DNA from 2 places in the Nocardioides ginsengisegetis genome. Region 1 is predicted to be linked to the other one. Evidence: predicted binding sites of a transcription regulator. Region 1 holds the regulator's gene; the other holds the start of a gene.
The links. Region 1 encodes LexA, which represses DNA repair genes until DNA is damaged. Its sites were predicted from a motif close to TCGAACANNTGTTCGA; they were not measured.
Positions count from the first base shown of each region.

Region 2: FB382_RS09445 (HNH endonuclease signature motif containing protein) is a predicted target of LexA. The motif match lies at 3,651-3,666, and genes of this name have one in related genera.

Region 1 covers NZ_JACGXA010000001.1:3,207,407-3,214,447, reverse strand. The annotation lists gene FB382_RS15500 (alkaline phosphatase D family protein) at 1-584, opposite strand, end outside; gene FB382_RS15495 (phosphatase PAP2 family protein) at 676-1,527, opposite strand; gene lexA (transcriptional repressor LexA) at 1,644-2,396, opposite strand; gene FB382_RS22950 (GNAT family N-acetyltransferase) at 2,535-3,326, opposite strand; gene FB382_RS15480 (SDR family NAD(P)-dependent oxidoreductase) at 3,419-4,225, shown strand; gene FB382_RS15475 (hypothetical protein) at 4,236-4,949, opposite strand; gene FB382_RS15470 (LysM peptidoglycan-binding domain-containing protein) at 5,267-5,617, shown strand; gene FB382_RS15465 (restriction endonuclease) at 6,059-7,041, shown strand, end outside.
Region 2 covers NZ_JACGXA010000001.1:1,977,295-1,984,335, forward strand. The annotation lists gene FB382_RS09425 (acyl-CoA dehydrogenase family protein) at 1-503, shown strand, start outside; gene FB382_RS09430 (alpha/beta fold hydrolase) at 510-1,214, opposite strand; gene FB382_RS09435 (hypothetical protein) at 1,211-1,756, opposite strand; gene FB382_RS09440 (hypothetical protein) at 1,819-2,304, shown strand; gene FB382_RS09445 (HNH endonuclease signature motif containing protein) at 2,330-3,463, opposite strand; gene FB382_RS09450 (CG0192-related protein) at 3,826-4,389, opposite strand; gene FB382_RS09455 (LVIVD repeat-containing protein) at 4,426-5,904, opposite strand; gene FB382_RS09460 (NAD(P)H-dependent flavin oxidoreductase) at 5,935-7,038, opposite strand; gene FB382_RS09465 (AMP-binding protein) at 7,038-7,041, opposite strand, start outside.

The DNA.
Region 1 (7,041 bases):
TCGTCGCGCGCCGCGAGCCCGCGGTAGGCGCTGAACCAGCCGGCCTGCAGGTTGGCGCACGAGACGACGCCGAAGCGCAGGTGGTCCGGCGTCGCGTCGTGGGCGGGAGCCGTGCGGGTGCGGCCGACCCGGCTCGTGGCGTCGCCGAGGTGGAAGCGGTAGTGGTACGCCGTGGCGGGCCGCAGGCCGCGCACGTCGACCTTGACGGTGTGGTCGCGGCTCGGGCCGGTCTCGAAGCGGCCTCGGCGTACGACGTCGCGGAACCCCGCGTCTCGCGCCACCTCCCAGCGGACCGTGACCTTCGGGCCCGCGCCGGAGCCGGGGGTGCTCGCCGCGGTCGGCGTCACTCGGGTCCACAGCACGACCCCCTCGGGCAGCGGGTCGCCCGAGGCGACACCGTGGGCGAACACCGCGCCGTCGCCCGCGGCCCCTGACGCGGCTACTGCCGGGGCGGCCGTCGCGAGCGGCGAGGAGACCGCGGCCACGCCGACGGCGCCGACGGTGCCGGTGGCCAGGACCGTACGTCGACCGACGGGGCGGGAGGTCAGGGGCTGGGCAGGGGGGATGTCACGGGGAGAGCTCACGAGAGGCCCAACGAGCCAGCGCCGGGCGTGTTCCGGATCGGCGGTGTGAGCACCGTCCGTTCACCCGCAGGTCACCCCGGGGTGGCGCGGGTCAGTCGAGGCGGCTGCGGGCGGCCGGCGTGGGCAGGCTGCGCGTGAGCGGGGCCGGGGCCGGTGTCGGCAGCGGGGCCGCGGCGGCCGGCATCGGCCGGGCGGCGGGCGCGGAGACGAGGACGGGGATGCGTGGCGCCCACTCGGCGGCGGCCCAGCCGGCGGCGATGACGAGGTAGCCCATCAGCACGTCGATGACCCAGTGGTTGCCGGTGCCGATGATGACGACGCCGGTGCCGACGGCGTAGGTCCAGCCGAGCGCGCGGACCCACCGGTGGCGGGCGTGGCGCTGCAGCGAGATGGCGACCCACAGGGCCCAGCCGGCGTGCAGCGACGGGAAGGCGGCCAGCTCGTTGGTCAGCCCGCCGAGCCCGCGCGGCGCGGAGGCGTCGGAGGCCCACCAGCCGTCGGAGGCGTGCAGGGAGAGGACGTCGACGTAGCCCGTGATGAAGCGCGGCGGTGCCGTCGGCATCAGCAGGTAGGCCGCGAGCCCGAGGAGGGTGCCGATCACCAGCGCCCGTCGGGCCGGGGCGTAGACGCGGGTGCCGAGCCGGTAGAGCCAGAGCAGCACCGCGGCCGTGACGACGTAGTGGAGGGAGGCGTACCAGTAGGAGCCGAGCAGCCCGATCACCCGGTGGTTGGTGAACAGCTCGTTGAGCGGCACCTCCCAGTGGATGCCGAGCACGGTCTCGAAGCGGAGCAGCTCGTGGGCCCGGTGCATGGCCGGCCCCATCGCGGTGTCGGCGACGAGCCGGGACAGGCTGTAGCCCACCCAGAGGGCCAGGATGAGGACGATCTCGAGCACGCCCCGCACGATCTGCGGGTGGCGTCGGCGCAGGGCAGTCAGAGACATACCCCCACCCTCAGTCGTTCCCACATGTACCAAAATACGGAATACCCCCGAAATGTTCCCGGGATTTATCTCGGGGGTTCGTGAAGATTTCCGGTGAGGAGGCTAGCGGACCCCGATCAGACCCGACGCAGGACCGCGGTGACCTTGCCGAGGATCGTCGCGTGGGTGCCGTCGATGGGCTCGTAGGTGTCGTTGTGGGGCAGCAGCCAGACCTTGCCGTCCTTGCGCTGGAAGGTCTTGACGGTGGCCTCGCCGTCGATCATCGCGGCCACGATCTCGCCGTTGCTGGCGGTGGGCTGCTGGCGGATCACGACGTAGTCGCCGCTGCAGATGGCCGCGTCGACCATCGAGTCGCCGACGACCTCGAGCATGAAGAGCGTGCCGTCGCCGACCAGCTCCTGGGGCAGCGGGAAGATCGCCTCGACCCGCTCCTCGGCCAGGATCGGGCCGCCGGCGGCGATCCGGCCGACCATCGGCACGTAGGAGGCGGCGGGCATCGCGTCGCCGACGCCGGTCTCGTCGTAGGTCGACTCGTCGGCCGAGGAGATCGAGCGCCGCGCCTTCATCACCTCGGGCAGGAAGACCTCGAGCGCCCGCGGCCGGTTGGGGTCGCGCTTGAGGAAGCCCTTCTCCTCGAGCACCTTGAGCTGGTGGGCCACGCTGGAGGAGCTGGTGAGCCCGACCGCCTCGCCGATCTCGCGCATGCTGGGCGGGTAGCCGCGCTTCTCGATGGCTTCCTTGATGTGGGCCAGGACCCGCTGCTGGCGCGGGGTCAGGCCGTGGGCGTCCGGGGGACCGTCGGGCAGCTCGGCGACTCGACCCCGTGCAGCCTTGGTGGGGGAGTCGTCGCCCGTCTTCTTCGTGGCCATGGCGGTGCCTTCCGGTGTACGGCGGTGCGCCCGGGGGACGCACCCCGGGCCGGTGTTCCCACCGTAGCCATGTCGGCCCGTCTGTTCAAACATCTGTTCGAACAGCGTGTCGCGCCGGAGTGGGGCGCCACGTCACGGTCAGAGCTGGGGCACCCACACGAACATCGGCATCCGGCAGACCTCCTCGAAGCCCAGCCGCTCGTAGACCGGCCGGCCCATCTCGGTGGCGTGCAGGATCGCCTCGGTGCAGCCCCGGTCACGCGCCATCTCGAGCAGCGTCGCGGTGACGGCGTACCCGATCCCGCGCCCGCGCGCGGCCTCGAGCGTGGTGATGTTGTAGAGGCCGGCGGTGCGGCCGGTGAGCCAGGCGGTGCCGCAGGCGACGGGCTGGCCGTCGACGGTGGCGAGCACGGTGAGGAGGTCGGCGGCGTCGAAGGGCGCCATCATCTCCACGATCGGGCCGGCGAGCTCGGCCGGGAAGCCGAAGCCCTCGGTCATCACCCGCGCGGTGGCCGCGTGGCACTCCGGGCCCACGACGTGGATCCGGACGCCGGGGCCGGGCGGCGGCATCGGCACCGGGCCGTCGAGGACGCGATGCATGCCGGGCGTCTCGTCGCGCAACATGCCGGCGGCGACGAGGGTGTCGGCGATCTCGGCCGTCATCGTGGAGGGGGAGCCCCACCACAGGAAGGGGAGTCCTCGGCCGACGTAGGCCGCCAGCACCTCGCGGGTGCGGCGCAGCTCCTCGCCGGGTGCGAAGCGGGCGCCGGCGATGCCGTTGAAGACGGGGTGCGGCACGGTGGTGTGCCAGGTGTGGAGGTCGGCGGCACCCTCGGTCCCGAAGGAAGGGTTGGAGGCCGTCACCCGCAGGAACTCCATGAGGTTGTCCTCGACCGGAGCCACCCGCGGATCAGCAAGCACGGGGGTCACCGGGGCACCGTACGCCGCGTGGGACATCGGGATCGGCGAATTCGCGGATCTGGTTGACTCCCGCCATGCCTGCCGCCCAGCCTTCGTCCCCCATGTCTGCACCGCCTGTCCACACCAGCTGTGTCGTCACCGGAGGAGCCCGCGGGATCGGCCGCGGCATCGCCGAGCGGATGGTCGCCCGCGGCCACCGGGTCGTGGTCACCGACGTCGACGGCGAGGGCGCCGCCCGCACGGCCGCCGAGATCGGCGCCGCGGCCGGCATCGCCCACGACGTGCGCGACCCCGCCGGGCACGCGGCCGCGGTCGCCGAGGCGACCCGCCACGGCGTCCTGACCGCGTGGTTCAACAACGCCGGTGTCGGCGACGACGGCACGCTGTCGGAGCTGTCCGACGACGCCGTACGACGCCTGGTCGACGTCAACCTGATGGGCGTCGTGTGGGGGATGCGCGCCGCGCTCGAGGCGTTCGGCGAGGCCGGCGGCGACGTCGTCAACACCGCGTCGCTCGCGGGGCTCGGGCCGGTCCCGGGCTACAGCCTGTACGCCGCCACGAAGGCCGCGATCGTCTCGCTCACCATGTCGGGCGACGCCGAGACGCCTCGAGGTGTGCGGGTGCACGCGATCTGCCCCGACGGGGTGAAGACCGCGATGCTCGACGCGCAGACGCCCGGGGGGCTGGGCAACCTGCTGGTCCACTCCGGTGGCCGGATCCTCACCGTCGACGAGGTCGCCGACGAGGCCGTCGCGCTGGTCGGCAGCCATCGGGTGATCCGGGCGGTGCCGGGTTGGCGCGGGGGCGTCGTACGGGCCTCGGCGCTGGCGCCGTCGGTCAGTGCGCGCGGGATCAGCCTGTTCGCCGCCCAGGGCCGGCGGGCCCTGAAGAAGTCCGCCGGCGCCTGAGCGGGTCGGTTCAGCGGCGCGTGGCCGGTCCCTGGTGCCGCGCGCCCGGGGGTGCGTGCCGCGCGGCGGTCGCGGGTGCTGACACGAGGCGCGAGATGGGTGTGAGGACGATCCGCGAGTCGACGTCGCCGCCGGCGTAGACGCTGAACGTCGAACCGAAGCAGACGAGCGTGACCGGGGTCGCGAGGTCCTGGTCCACCACCGCGCTGGCCGTGTTGGTGCTGTACGTGCCCCCGGTGGTGCCGTACTCGAACGCCCCTCCCGGCGATGTCGACCGGGTCAGGTAGCAGGCGGGCGGGCTACTGGTCGTCGTGATGACCGAGTACGTCGCGAGATAGGTGCCCGCGGGCAGGCCCGGAAGGGAGACCTGGAGGCTGCTCGCCGCCGGGCCACCGGTGGGCAGGACGTACTCGTAGGCGGCGTTCTCCATCTGCTTGCCGCTCAGTCCGTCCACGAGGTCGGCGTTGAGCTTGTTGACCTTCTTCGTCGTGGTCACCGCAAGGGGCGGCGAGCCCGGTCTGGCCTTGAGGGACAGGGCTGCGCCGCTGCCGGTGTTCTTCAGCGCGGTCGGGTGGGTGGCGGTGTTGCTGGTGCCGAGCAGGAGCGGGTGCCCGTTGGCGGCGTACGCCGCGACGTTGGCTCCGCCGATCAGGACGAGGGCCGCGAGCAGCACGGGGAGCGTGCGGCCGCGGGCTGGGCTGGATGGGGGGCGTGAAGACGACATGCGGGGGTCCTTGTCGTTGAGGGGGCTGGCGGTCACTCCCTCTCTACTCGCGGCCGCGGGCGCTCTGGCATGCCCCGTCCGAGCCATCCGGGGGTGGTGGTGGGGGGTGCGTGGTCTTAGTACCCGTTCGAACAAATGTTCGGCGCGCCTCTTGCGCTCGTTCGAACACCTGCTCTAATGTCGCACATGTGTTCGATCGAATGCTTGATCGAATCGGTGGACCAGACAGCCCGACACGGACTGTCGGTGGCCGCCGATAGACATCTCTTCGACGGACAGGCACCGATGGCTGACCGCCACTTCCCCAGGAGGTCCCGATGAGCACCATGACGATCAACCCCACGTTCGCCCCGGCGCGTCCCCGCTCCGGCGAGGTCCGGCTGACCCGCCGCGGCCGCGCCGTGGTGCTCATGGCGGCGCTGCTCCTCGTGCTCACCGCCGGCGCCCTCCTCGGCGGAGCCCGCTCCGCCGCCACCGAGCACCCCGGCGCCCCCACCCCGACCCGGGTGGTCATGGTCGGCACCGGCGACACCCTCTGGGACATCGCCTCCGACCTCGCCCCCGACGGCGACGTCCGCGCGATGATCGCCCAGATCGAGGACCTCAACGCCCTCGACTCCGCCCTCGTCGCCGCCGGCCAGCGGCTGCGGGTGCCGATCGTCGACTGACGCACACAGACTTTCGTCAGCCGCCTGAGCCGAGTGGGCGCAACTGCACGGAGGAGCGAAGCGGGGGAGGGCGGCTGCGCCAACTCGGCGAGCCACATGGGGCCTGAAGCGCAGAGCGGTCCGCAACAACTGAAGACTCCCGTCAGCCGCCTCGACCCCGGCTGACGGAGCAGGGGAAGACGAGGGCGGGACTCGAGGAGTCCCGCCCTCGCTGCTTTTGCGGCCAAGACCACCTCCTCCCTCGCGCGACTATCGAACCGATCGATGTACCGCGTTCAGGGGTAGGACAGCGGCATGGTCACGTCAGCCACGTCACTCGCGTATCCCCTCAAGCCACTTCTGAACAGCTAGACCAGTCGCAGCGTTTGCCTGGTCGCGCGCCGGGGCGCGCCAGAGCACCTCAAAATGAGCCGTCCCTTTGGTAGCCAGAGAAGAGTGGCCATGAGCGGATCCGAGACAGATGTCAAGCAGCGCCTTGCTTCGATACTGGGCCAATACGATCCCCGATGGATCTCACCGATCTGCGCGGAGCTCGGGCGGATTGGCAAGGGGACACGCCTAGAGGACGCCTTCGTCATTGAGGGATACGTCTGGGAGTCTGACCGTGGCGAGCTTCTGGTTTGCTTGCTTGGTGACGTGATGTACACCGTCTGCACTAAAGGAGCGAGCGCCCGGATACTTGCCCTTCACCCGTCAGCCTTCGGTCAGAGTCGGCCCGGCTGTGCCGTCGTGCTCCGCTACGCAACCGGCACGGGAGGCACGCTCGAAGCGCGGGGACGGCTTCGGACTCGGCCTGGAGAGTCGGCACCGGAGACGACTCAGGCGTACAACGACGCGTGTCGCCACGAGAAGGGGCTCGCGCGGCTCGCCACCCGGGCGCGTGCCGAGCAGAAGGCCGCCCGTAGGGCGGCCGAGGATGAATCCCGTCGACTTCTTGAGGCCGGCAAGGTGGCTGTACGGGATGAGCTCCGGGTCCTCAACCGGCGCGTCCCAGGCGCCAAGTCTTTGGATGCGCGAATCTCCCTAATGAGCGACGCTGTCGACGCGTCCGAGCGTGTCGACCTTGCGAAGACGATTCGACAGTTCTTGAGAAGGGCGAGAGAGGTCGATCCGGGCCTACCCGTCGCCTTCATTCCGGGCATGGTCAGGGTGTCAACCGTGGGGCAAGAGGACTCTACGAAGTCAGCGGTGACGTTTGGTCCTGTGCTGATCACAGACAACCACTTGTTGTGGTTCCCGGCAGGGGCAACCAGGACGTATTCGTTGGCGGGTGCAGACGCCACGTTCAAGCGATACGCCGGTCGCCCTTTCAACTCGGTCGAGGTCGCACTTAATACGCACGATGGGCAGTTCGCCGTTACGGCCCACTGTCGGAATGAGACGTGGACAAACGCGGCCCGCCTCGAGGCGGGCTTGCGGTACGC
Region 2 (7,041 bases), 1.2 Mb from region 1:
TCGACCTCTCCGGCGTGGCCATGGCCGAGGACCGGCGACTGCCCGGTGACGGCGCCGCACACCGGCTCCGCCAGCTGCTGCTGGTGGCCGCGAGCGCCGAGCAGCTCGGCATCACCGAGGGGGCGTTGCAGCTCACCGCGGCGTACGCGAAGACGCGCGAGCAGTTCGGCCGCCCCATCGGCACCTTCCAGGCCGTGTCGCAACGGCTCGCCGACGGCTACATCGACGTGCTCGCGCAGCGGCTCACCCTCTGGCAGGCCGCGTGGCGACTCGAGGAGGGTCTCCCCGCCGACTCCGAGGTGGCGATCGCGAAAATGTGGGCGGCCGACGCCGGCCACCGCCTGGCGCACACCACCGTCCACGTCCACGGCGGCGTCGGCATCGACCTCGACGGCGAGGCGCACCGCTACTTCACGAGCGCCAAGCGCTTCGAGTTCCTGCACGGCGGCAGCACCGAGCAGGCGCTCACCGTCGGTCGGGCGCTCGCCGCGGAGCCCGCCTGAGCCTGGTCAGCCCAGGGCCTCGCCGGCGAGCCGGTCGAGCACGTCCGCCAGCTCCGCCGGCCGCGCGAGGAACGGCGAGTGGTCACCCGGGATCTCGATGGGGTCGACGCCCAGCCGGTCCCGCGTCACGGCCCGGCTGAACTCGAGGGTGACCGCTGCGTCGTCGATGCCGACGACGGCGGCACGTCGTACGTCGGGGAGCACAGCGACGGGATAGGCGCGGTCCCACAGGCTCGAGGAGTTCTGCGGACGCAGCCGGGCGAACGCCCAGGCGGCGTCGTCGTCGGTGCAGTCGGCGTAGAACGAGGTGACCGCACTCTCCAGCGTGGGGAACACCGTGGCCCCGTCGGGACGCTGTTCCGTGGCGAAGGCGCCCTCACGGGCCATCGGCGGCGCGTCGTCCCACGGTGCCGCGCCGAGGTTCGGGATCACCCCGCACAGGGACACCGACAGGGCGGGCGGACGCGCGGCCTCGACGAGCGGCAGCACCATCGCCCCCAGCGAGTGCCCCACCAGGACGACGTCGGCCAGGTCCGCGGGGTAGGCGTCCAGCACGGCGGCCGCGTAGTCCTCGAAGGTCGCGCCGCCGTCGTCGACCGGGAGGTCCATGGCGACGGCCGCGTGTCCGCGGCCTTGCAGCTCAGGCACCAGCCGGTCCCAGCACCACGCGCCGTGCCAGGCGCCGTGGACGAGGACGAACGTGGCGCTCATCGGGCCACCACCGTGGCGTCGAGGTGCATGACCTCGGTGCCCCGCTGGAACAGGTGCCTCGCCCCGGTGGCGTAGGTCAGCCGGACACCGACCAGGCGCGCCACTCCTGCTGCAGTGGGCGTGATGGTCGCGACCACGTACTCCTGGCGTGGGTCGATCCTGGTCCCCTCGACCACCGGACGGAGCGGGTCGCACACGATTTCCGCATCCCCCGCGGGCGCGCCGATCGCCAGCCGGTGGCTGTCCCCTCGGCACACCGAGAACGCCACGGTCGCGCGCGCCGTGTTGTCCGCCCAGACCGGCTCCACCCCTGCAAGCGTCACCGGCTCCTCGTCAGCGCTGAACGTGACCTGCAGGTCCCTCGCTGAGTGCGCCACCGGCTGCGGCAGGGCGCGGAAGTCGAATCCCCCGTCCCCGAACACCGACGGGTGGGTCCACCACCGCACCCCGAAGCCGAGAGCGACCACGATGGCGGCGAGCACCAGACCAACGACGACCTGCCGCTGCACAGTGCGGGGCGTCGCCGACTCGAGAGTTGGCATGGCGGAAACCTAGCGCCAAGGCGGACACTGGGGCACCAGCCACTCGTGCAGCTCGAGGCGCCATGCACACCTTCGTCGTCGTCTTCTGCGTCGCAGGTCTGCTCCCCCTGAGCGCATGCGTGGGTGACGGCGGGGCGGAGCCCGACCCGACGACCTCCGGTCAGCCGGCCGGGCAGACCCTGGTGATCCGGACGAGCATCGACATCGCTCCCACAGCAGGCGCTGAGCCCATCGCGACGGGCGACGTGCTCGACGGTTCCACCCTCGGCAGCTCGCCCTTCTGCACCGGCGGCACCATCCGCGACTCCCACGCCAGCCGCCATGCCGACGTGAAGGACCTCGGCCTCGTGGAGCGGAACATCACCTGCTCGGACGGCACCGTGCGGATGGTCTTCACGCCCGTCCCGCCCCACGGCGGCGACTGGACCGTCGTCAGCGGCACCGGCGCCTACGCGGGCCTGCACGGCACCGGGACGTTCGACATCACGTACGACGCCGATCCCCACGCTCCGGCGCACGAGATCTACACGGGGTCGGTCACCCCGTGAGTGCCTGACCGAGCTGGGTGCCGGCCTATGTCCTGCGGTTGAAGGCGACCTTCCCGCCGGTCTGTTTGGTCATCGTGAACTTCGGGTCGTGGGCCCGGGCGTGGTGGTGGGGGCAGAGCAGCATGCCGTCCTTGTTGGTCTCCCCGTCCTGGCTCCACGGGATCGGGTGGTGCCCGTGACACAGCCCCGGCGGCCAGTCACATCCCTCCGCGTTGCAGCCGCCCTGCTCGATCGCCATCGCGATCCGCTGCGACTCGCTGTGGAACCGGCGCTTCCGGCCCAGGTCGAGCACCTGGGACTTCCCACCCAGGACGGCCGGGATGATCCCCGCCTCACAGGCCAGCCTCCGGGCCTGGCCTGCGGTGATCCGCTCCCCGGTGTCCAGCGACGCGGCCTTCAAGCCGCCCATCAGCGTGGAGATGTCCATCGTCACCACGACGGTGGCGTTGACGCCGCCGGCCTTGGGGAGACGCTTGACCGGGTAGCGCTCGATCAGCTCGACGAACGCCTGACCCATCCGCTCCGCCGACGGTCGCCGCTCACCCACGCAGCCGTCGACCGCGGCGCGATGCTTGGGAGCGGCGAACGCGAGCAGTGCCTTCTTCAACATCGCGGCCTGCGCCGAGGGCAGCGTGAACCGGCCGTGGACCTTGCCGTGGCCGTCATCGGTCATGGTCAGCTTGGTCGACAACGCGGCAGCGCGCTCCTCGTCCTCGAGCTGCTTGGCCTCGTGCGCCTCCGCGGCCTCGGGGTCCAGGAACTCCAGGATCCGCCGACCCAACCTCTTCAACTCCTGCGCGTCGTGCTCGGCGGCGAACTTGATCAACATCGCCTCCGCCTCGTCGCGATGTTCGGCCGGGAGGACCTCCACCGCCTCGACGATCACCCGCGCCTGCTCCACAAGCACGCGACCGGCCGCCACCGCCGTACGCAACGCCGGCCGGGCGGCCAGCGCGACCGCGAGGCGCATCTTCCCGTGCGCAGCCGTGCGGGTCTGGTGGGTGGCATGCGCCCAGAAGTTCGTCGTCGAGGTGGCCCCGACGGATTCGCCGACGCCGACGGTCTTGGCGTGCTCGGCGACCCGCAGCTCGATCTCCTGGGCCCGCGCGACCATCCGGGTGGCCTCAGCCAAAGTCGCGGCGGCTTCCTCCGTCGACATCGACCACAGCGAGGAATCGGAGACCTCGTCAAAGCTTGCGTGGACAGCGGCCACGGCCCGCGACACCTGGTGTCGAGGAGCCTGCTGAACCATCGCTGTCATGGATCAATTCCAGCGGGGACCACCGACAAAACCGCAGGCCAGAGCCCCTATTTCGACCCCAGAAAGGTAAAGAATCGAAAGAATCTTGAAACCTCGTTCGAGCGGTTGAGCCAGGCGACCGAAAGCCAGGAAGCAGGGCCCGGAGGCACCTCGTGCGAACCCTGCGGCGACCCAGAAATCTCAAGAAATCCGCGCCGAAGGCGCGAGGTCCCGCAGCCAAACGTCGGCGTGCAGGCCCCCACTCGAGGCCGGGCGGGCCTTCAGCCGACTCCGATGACCACGGCTTCGCCGCCCTCCCACCGTGCACTGACCGTGGCAGCGCCGTCGACCCGCTCACCGACGACCCGCGCCACGGAGACCGACAGGTCATCGAGGCTGGGAACAGGCACGTCGGTGGACCCGCTCCCCTGCACCCGCACGGTCGGGTCGCGGCGCTCCAGCCCCTTGCCGAGATCGATGAGGAGCTCCGCCTCGTGCCCACCGGTGAGTGCGGCAGTGGCGGCCGCCAGCAGCCAGACCGGGTCGGCGGTGCCGTCGTACACCCACCGCTTGCCCAGCGTGGAGTGGTCGGTGGTGCCGACCAGGGCGCCGTCGGCTCCCTCCAGGGGTGCGCCGCGGTAGGTGACCGGCACGTGCAGGAGACGACCGTCACCGGTCCTGAGCAGGAAGGCCTCGAGGCCCACCTCGCCCTGGGGATCGTCGAAGCGGTAGGCGCCGACCTGCTCGAGCGCCGAGACATCGCCCGCCCAGGGCTGGGTGGGGAGCCACGCGGAGAGCAGCTCGATCTTGGACGGGTTCAGTGTCGCCGCGTGGAGGAGGGCCATGCCGTCATCCTCGCAAACGGCAGTTGCGCCGAAGACCTAGTCCAGGAGCTTGCCGACGCCGTTGGTGAGCCGCACGACGTAGAAGCCGGAGTTGCCGTCGGTGTACCAGACGGAACGGCGCGCGACGTCCCACGCCGGCTGCGACATCGCGAAGGCCCCGGAGGCGGTGGGGTTCTCGGGCCGGTTCGAGGGGAGCACCTTGTTGTAGTAGCCGGCCTCGACGGGGTTGCGGAGGTCACTGATGTCGAAGATCCGCAGGCCCGACAGGATCATCGAGCAGGCGACGACCTGCGGGTTGTCGCGCGTGGGGACCGAGCAGTAGTGGCCGGCGTACCCCTGGACGGGGATGTTGGCGCCGGGGTCGTTCTTCTCCGGGCCCTTCCGCGCAGCGGGCTGGTGGACCTGGAGGCGCAGGTCCGAGACGACGTGGGCCTTGGTCGGGTCGGTGACGTCGATGATCCGGGCCGCGCCGACCGGCGCCGACGTCTGGTCGGCCGAGGTGAAGCTGTAGTTGGCGTACTCGTCGACCTCGAGGAGGTACTGGCGGCCGTTGCGGGTGAACGGCTCGGGCACCTGCGGGATCGACACCTCGGGCCAGGAGAGGTCCTTGATGATCCGGACCTGCGGGTTGGCGACCCGGTCCTGGATCTCGCTGACGTCGAGGATGCGCAGGCCGCCGTTGGCGAAGCGGGCGCCGGTGCTGTCGTTGCCGATGTTGGCGACGTAGAGCGTCCTGCCGTCGGCGGAGACCCGCATGCCGTGGTAGTTCACGCCGAACTGCTGGAAGACCTGCTGCGGAGCGGTCGGGTCGGTGATGTCGATGGCGACGAGCGTCTGGCCACCGGTCGAGGACGCGTAGAACGTCTTGCCGTCCGGCGCGAAGCCGCTCTCGTGACCCAGGATCGCGCTCGGCGTCGAGGAGAGCAGGGCCGGGTGCTGGCAGTCGGTCTTGACGTCGTAGAGGTCGAGTACGCCGGGCGCGGTGGCCGGGTTGCCCGAGACCGCACCGAGGATGCCGCGCTTCTTGTTGAGCAGCACCGACTCGTGCGGGGTGTCCATCGCGGGTGTCTGCAGCGTCGTGGTCCGGCGCGGGTGCGTCGGGTCGGTCATGTCGAGGACGACGACGCCGAGGCCCGTGCCGGCGTTGAAGAGGGCGTCCTTGGGAAAGAGCAGCGTCGAGTCGTAGAACGCGCACACGTGCCCCTGGGCATCGCGATACCGGATCACCTTGAAGCCGCCGGTCGTCCCCTCGTGGGCGACCTTCTCGGTGTTGCAGCGGTAGTCCTGCTTGATCCGGCCACTGTCGTAGTCGGCCTGGGGCACCCGTCCCTGGATGTCGGTCTCGGGGTGGGCGCCGGGACCGCACACGGCCTGCGGCGTCGGGGCCGGGAGCGACTGTCCGGTCGCCGACATCACCCCCGACAGCGTCAGACCGAGGAGCCCGGCGACGAGGGCGGTGAGCACGACGCCGAGGCGCCGGAGCGAGGAAGCACGACGAGACCTGCGGATGACCATGGTGACTCCAACGACGCGCGGGCGGGGAGGTTAGCCGTTGACCTTGTTGAGGTGGGCGACTGCCTCCTCGAACTCCGCGACCAGCGAGGCCATCACGTCGGCGACGGGCCGCACCTCGTTCATGCGGCCCACGATCTGGCCGACCGGCATCGAGATCACGTCGGGGTCGCCGGAGGCGTTGATCCGGTTGTGCGCGTCGGCGACGAGCAGGTTCTGCAGCGGCATCGGCAGCGGCGTCGGCGCCCCCTCCTCCGCCCAGGCCTCGGTCCACTTCGTCTTCAGCAGACGAGCGGGCTTGCCGGTGTAGATGCGGGTGCGGACGGTGTCGGACGACGTGGCGCGCAGGAAGGCCGTCTCCCAGCCCTTGTTGGAGGCGAGGTTGCGGTATTCCTCCGTGCCGAGCCAGATCGACCCCGTCCAGACGCCGGCGGCGCCGAGCGCGAGGGACGCGGCGACCTGCCGGCCCGACCCGATGCCGCCGGCACCGAGCACGGGGACGCCGGGCCCGACCGCGTCGACGATGTCGGGGGTCAGCACCATGCTGGCGATCTCGCCGGTGTGCCCGCCGGCCTCGTAGCCCTGGGCGACGATGATGTCGACGCCGTTGGCGACGTGGGACAGCGCGTGCTTCGCGGCGCCGGCCAGGGCAGCCACCTTCACGCCGTGCTCGTGGGCCTTCTCGATCACGTCGACCGGCGGCGAGCCGAGTGCGTTGGCGATCAGGACCGGGCGGTGGGCGAGCGCGATGTCGACGTGCGAGCGCGCCACGGAGTGCAGCCAGCCCAGCACGCCCTCGCGGCCCTCGCCCTCCGGAAGCGGCGGGACGCCGAGCTTGAGCAGCGTCTCGTCGACGAACTTCCGGTGCTCCTCGGGGATGTACGACGCGAGGTCGGTCGACGTGCCCTCGGTGGGGATCTTCATCGGCATCACGACGTCGACGCCGTAGGGCTTGCCGTCGGTGTTGTCGTCGAGCCAGGTCAGCGTCTTCTCGAGCTCGTCGGGGTCGTTGAACCGGACGCAGCCGAGCACCCCGAGGCCACCGGCGCGGGAGACCGCTGCGGCCACGTGCTCGGACGGGGTGAAGGCGAAGATCGGGTAGTCGATCCCGAACTCGTCGCACAGCGGCGTACGCATCAG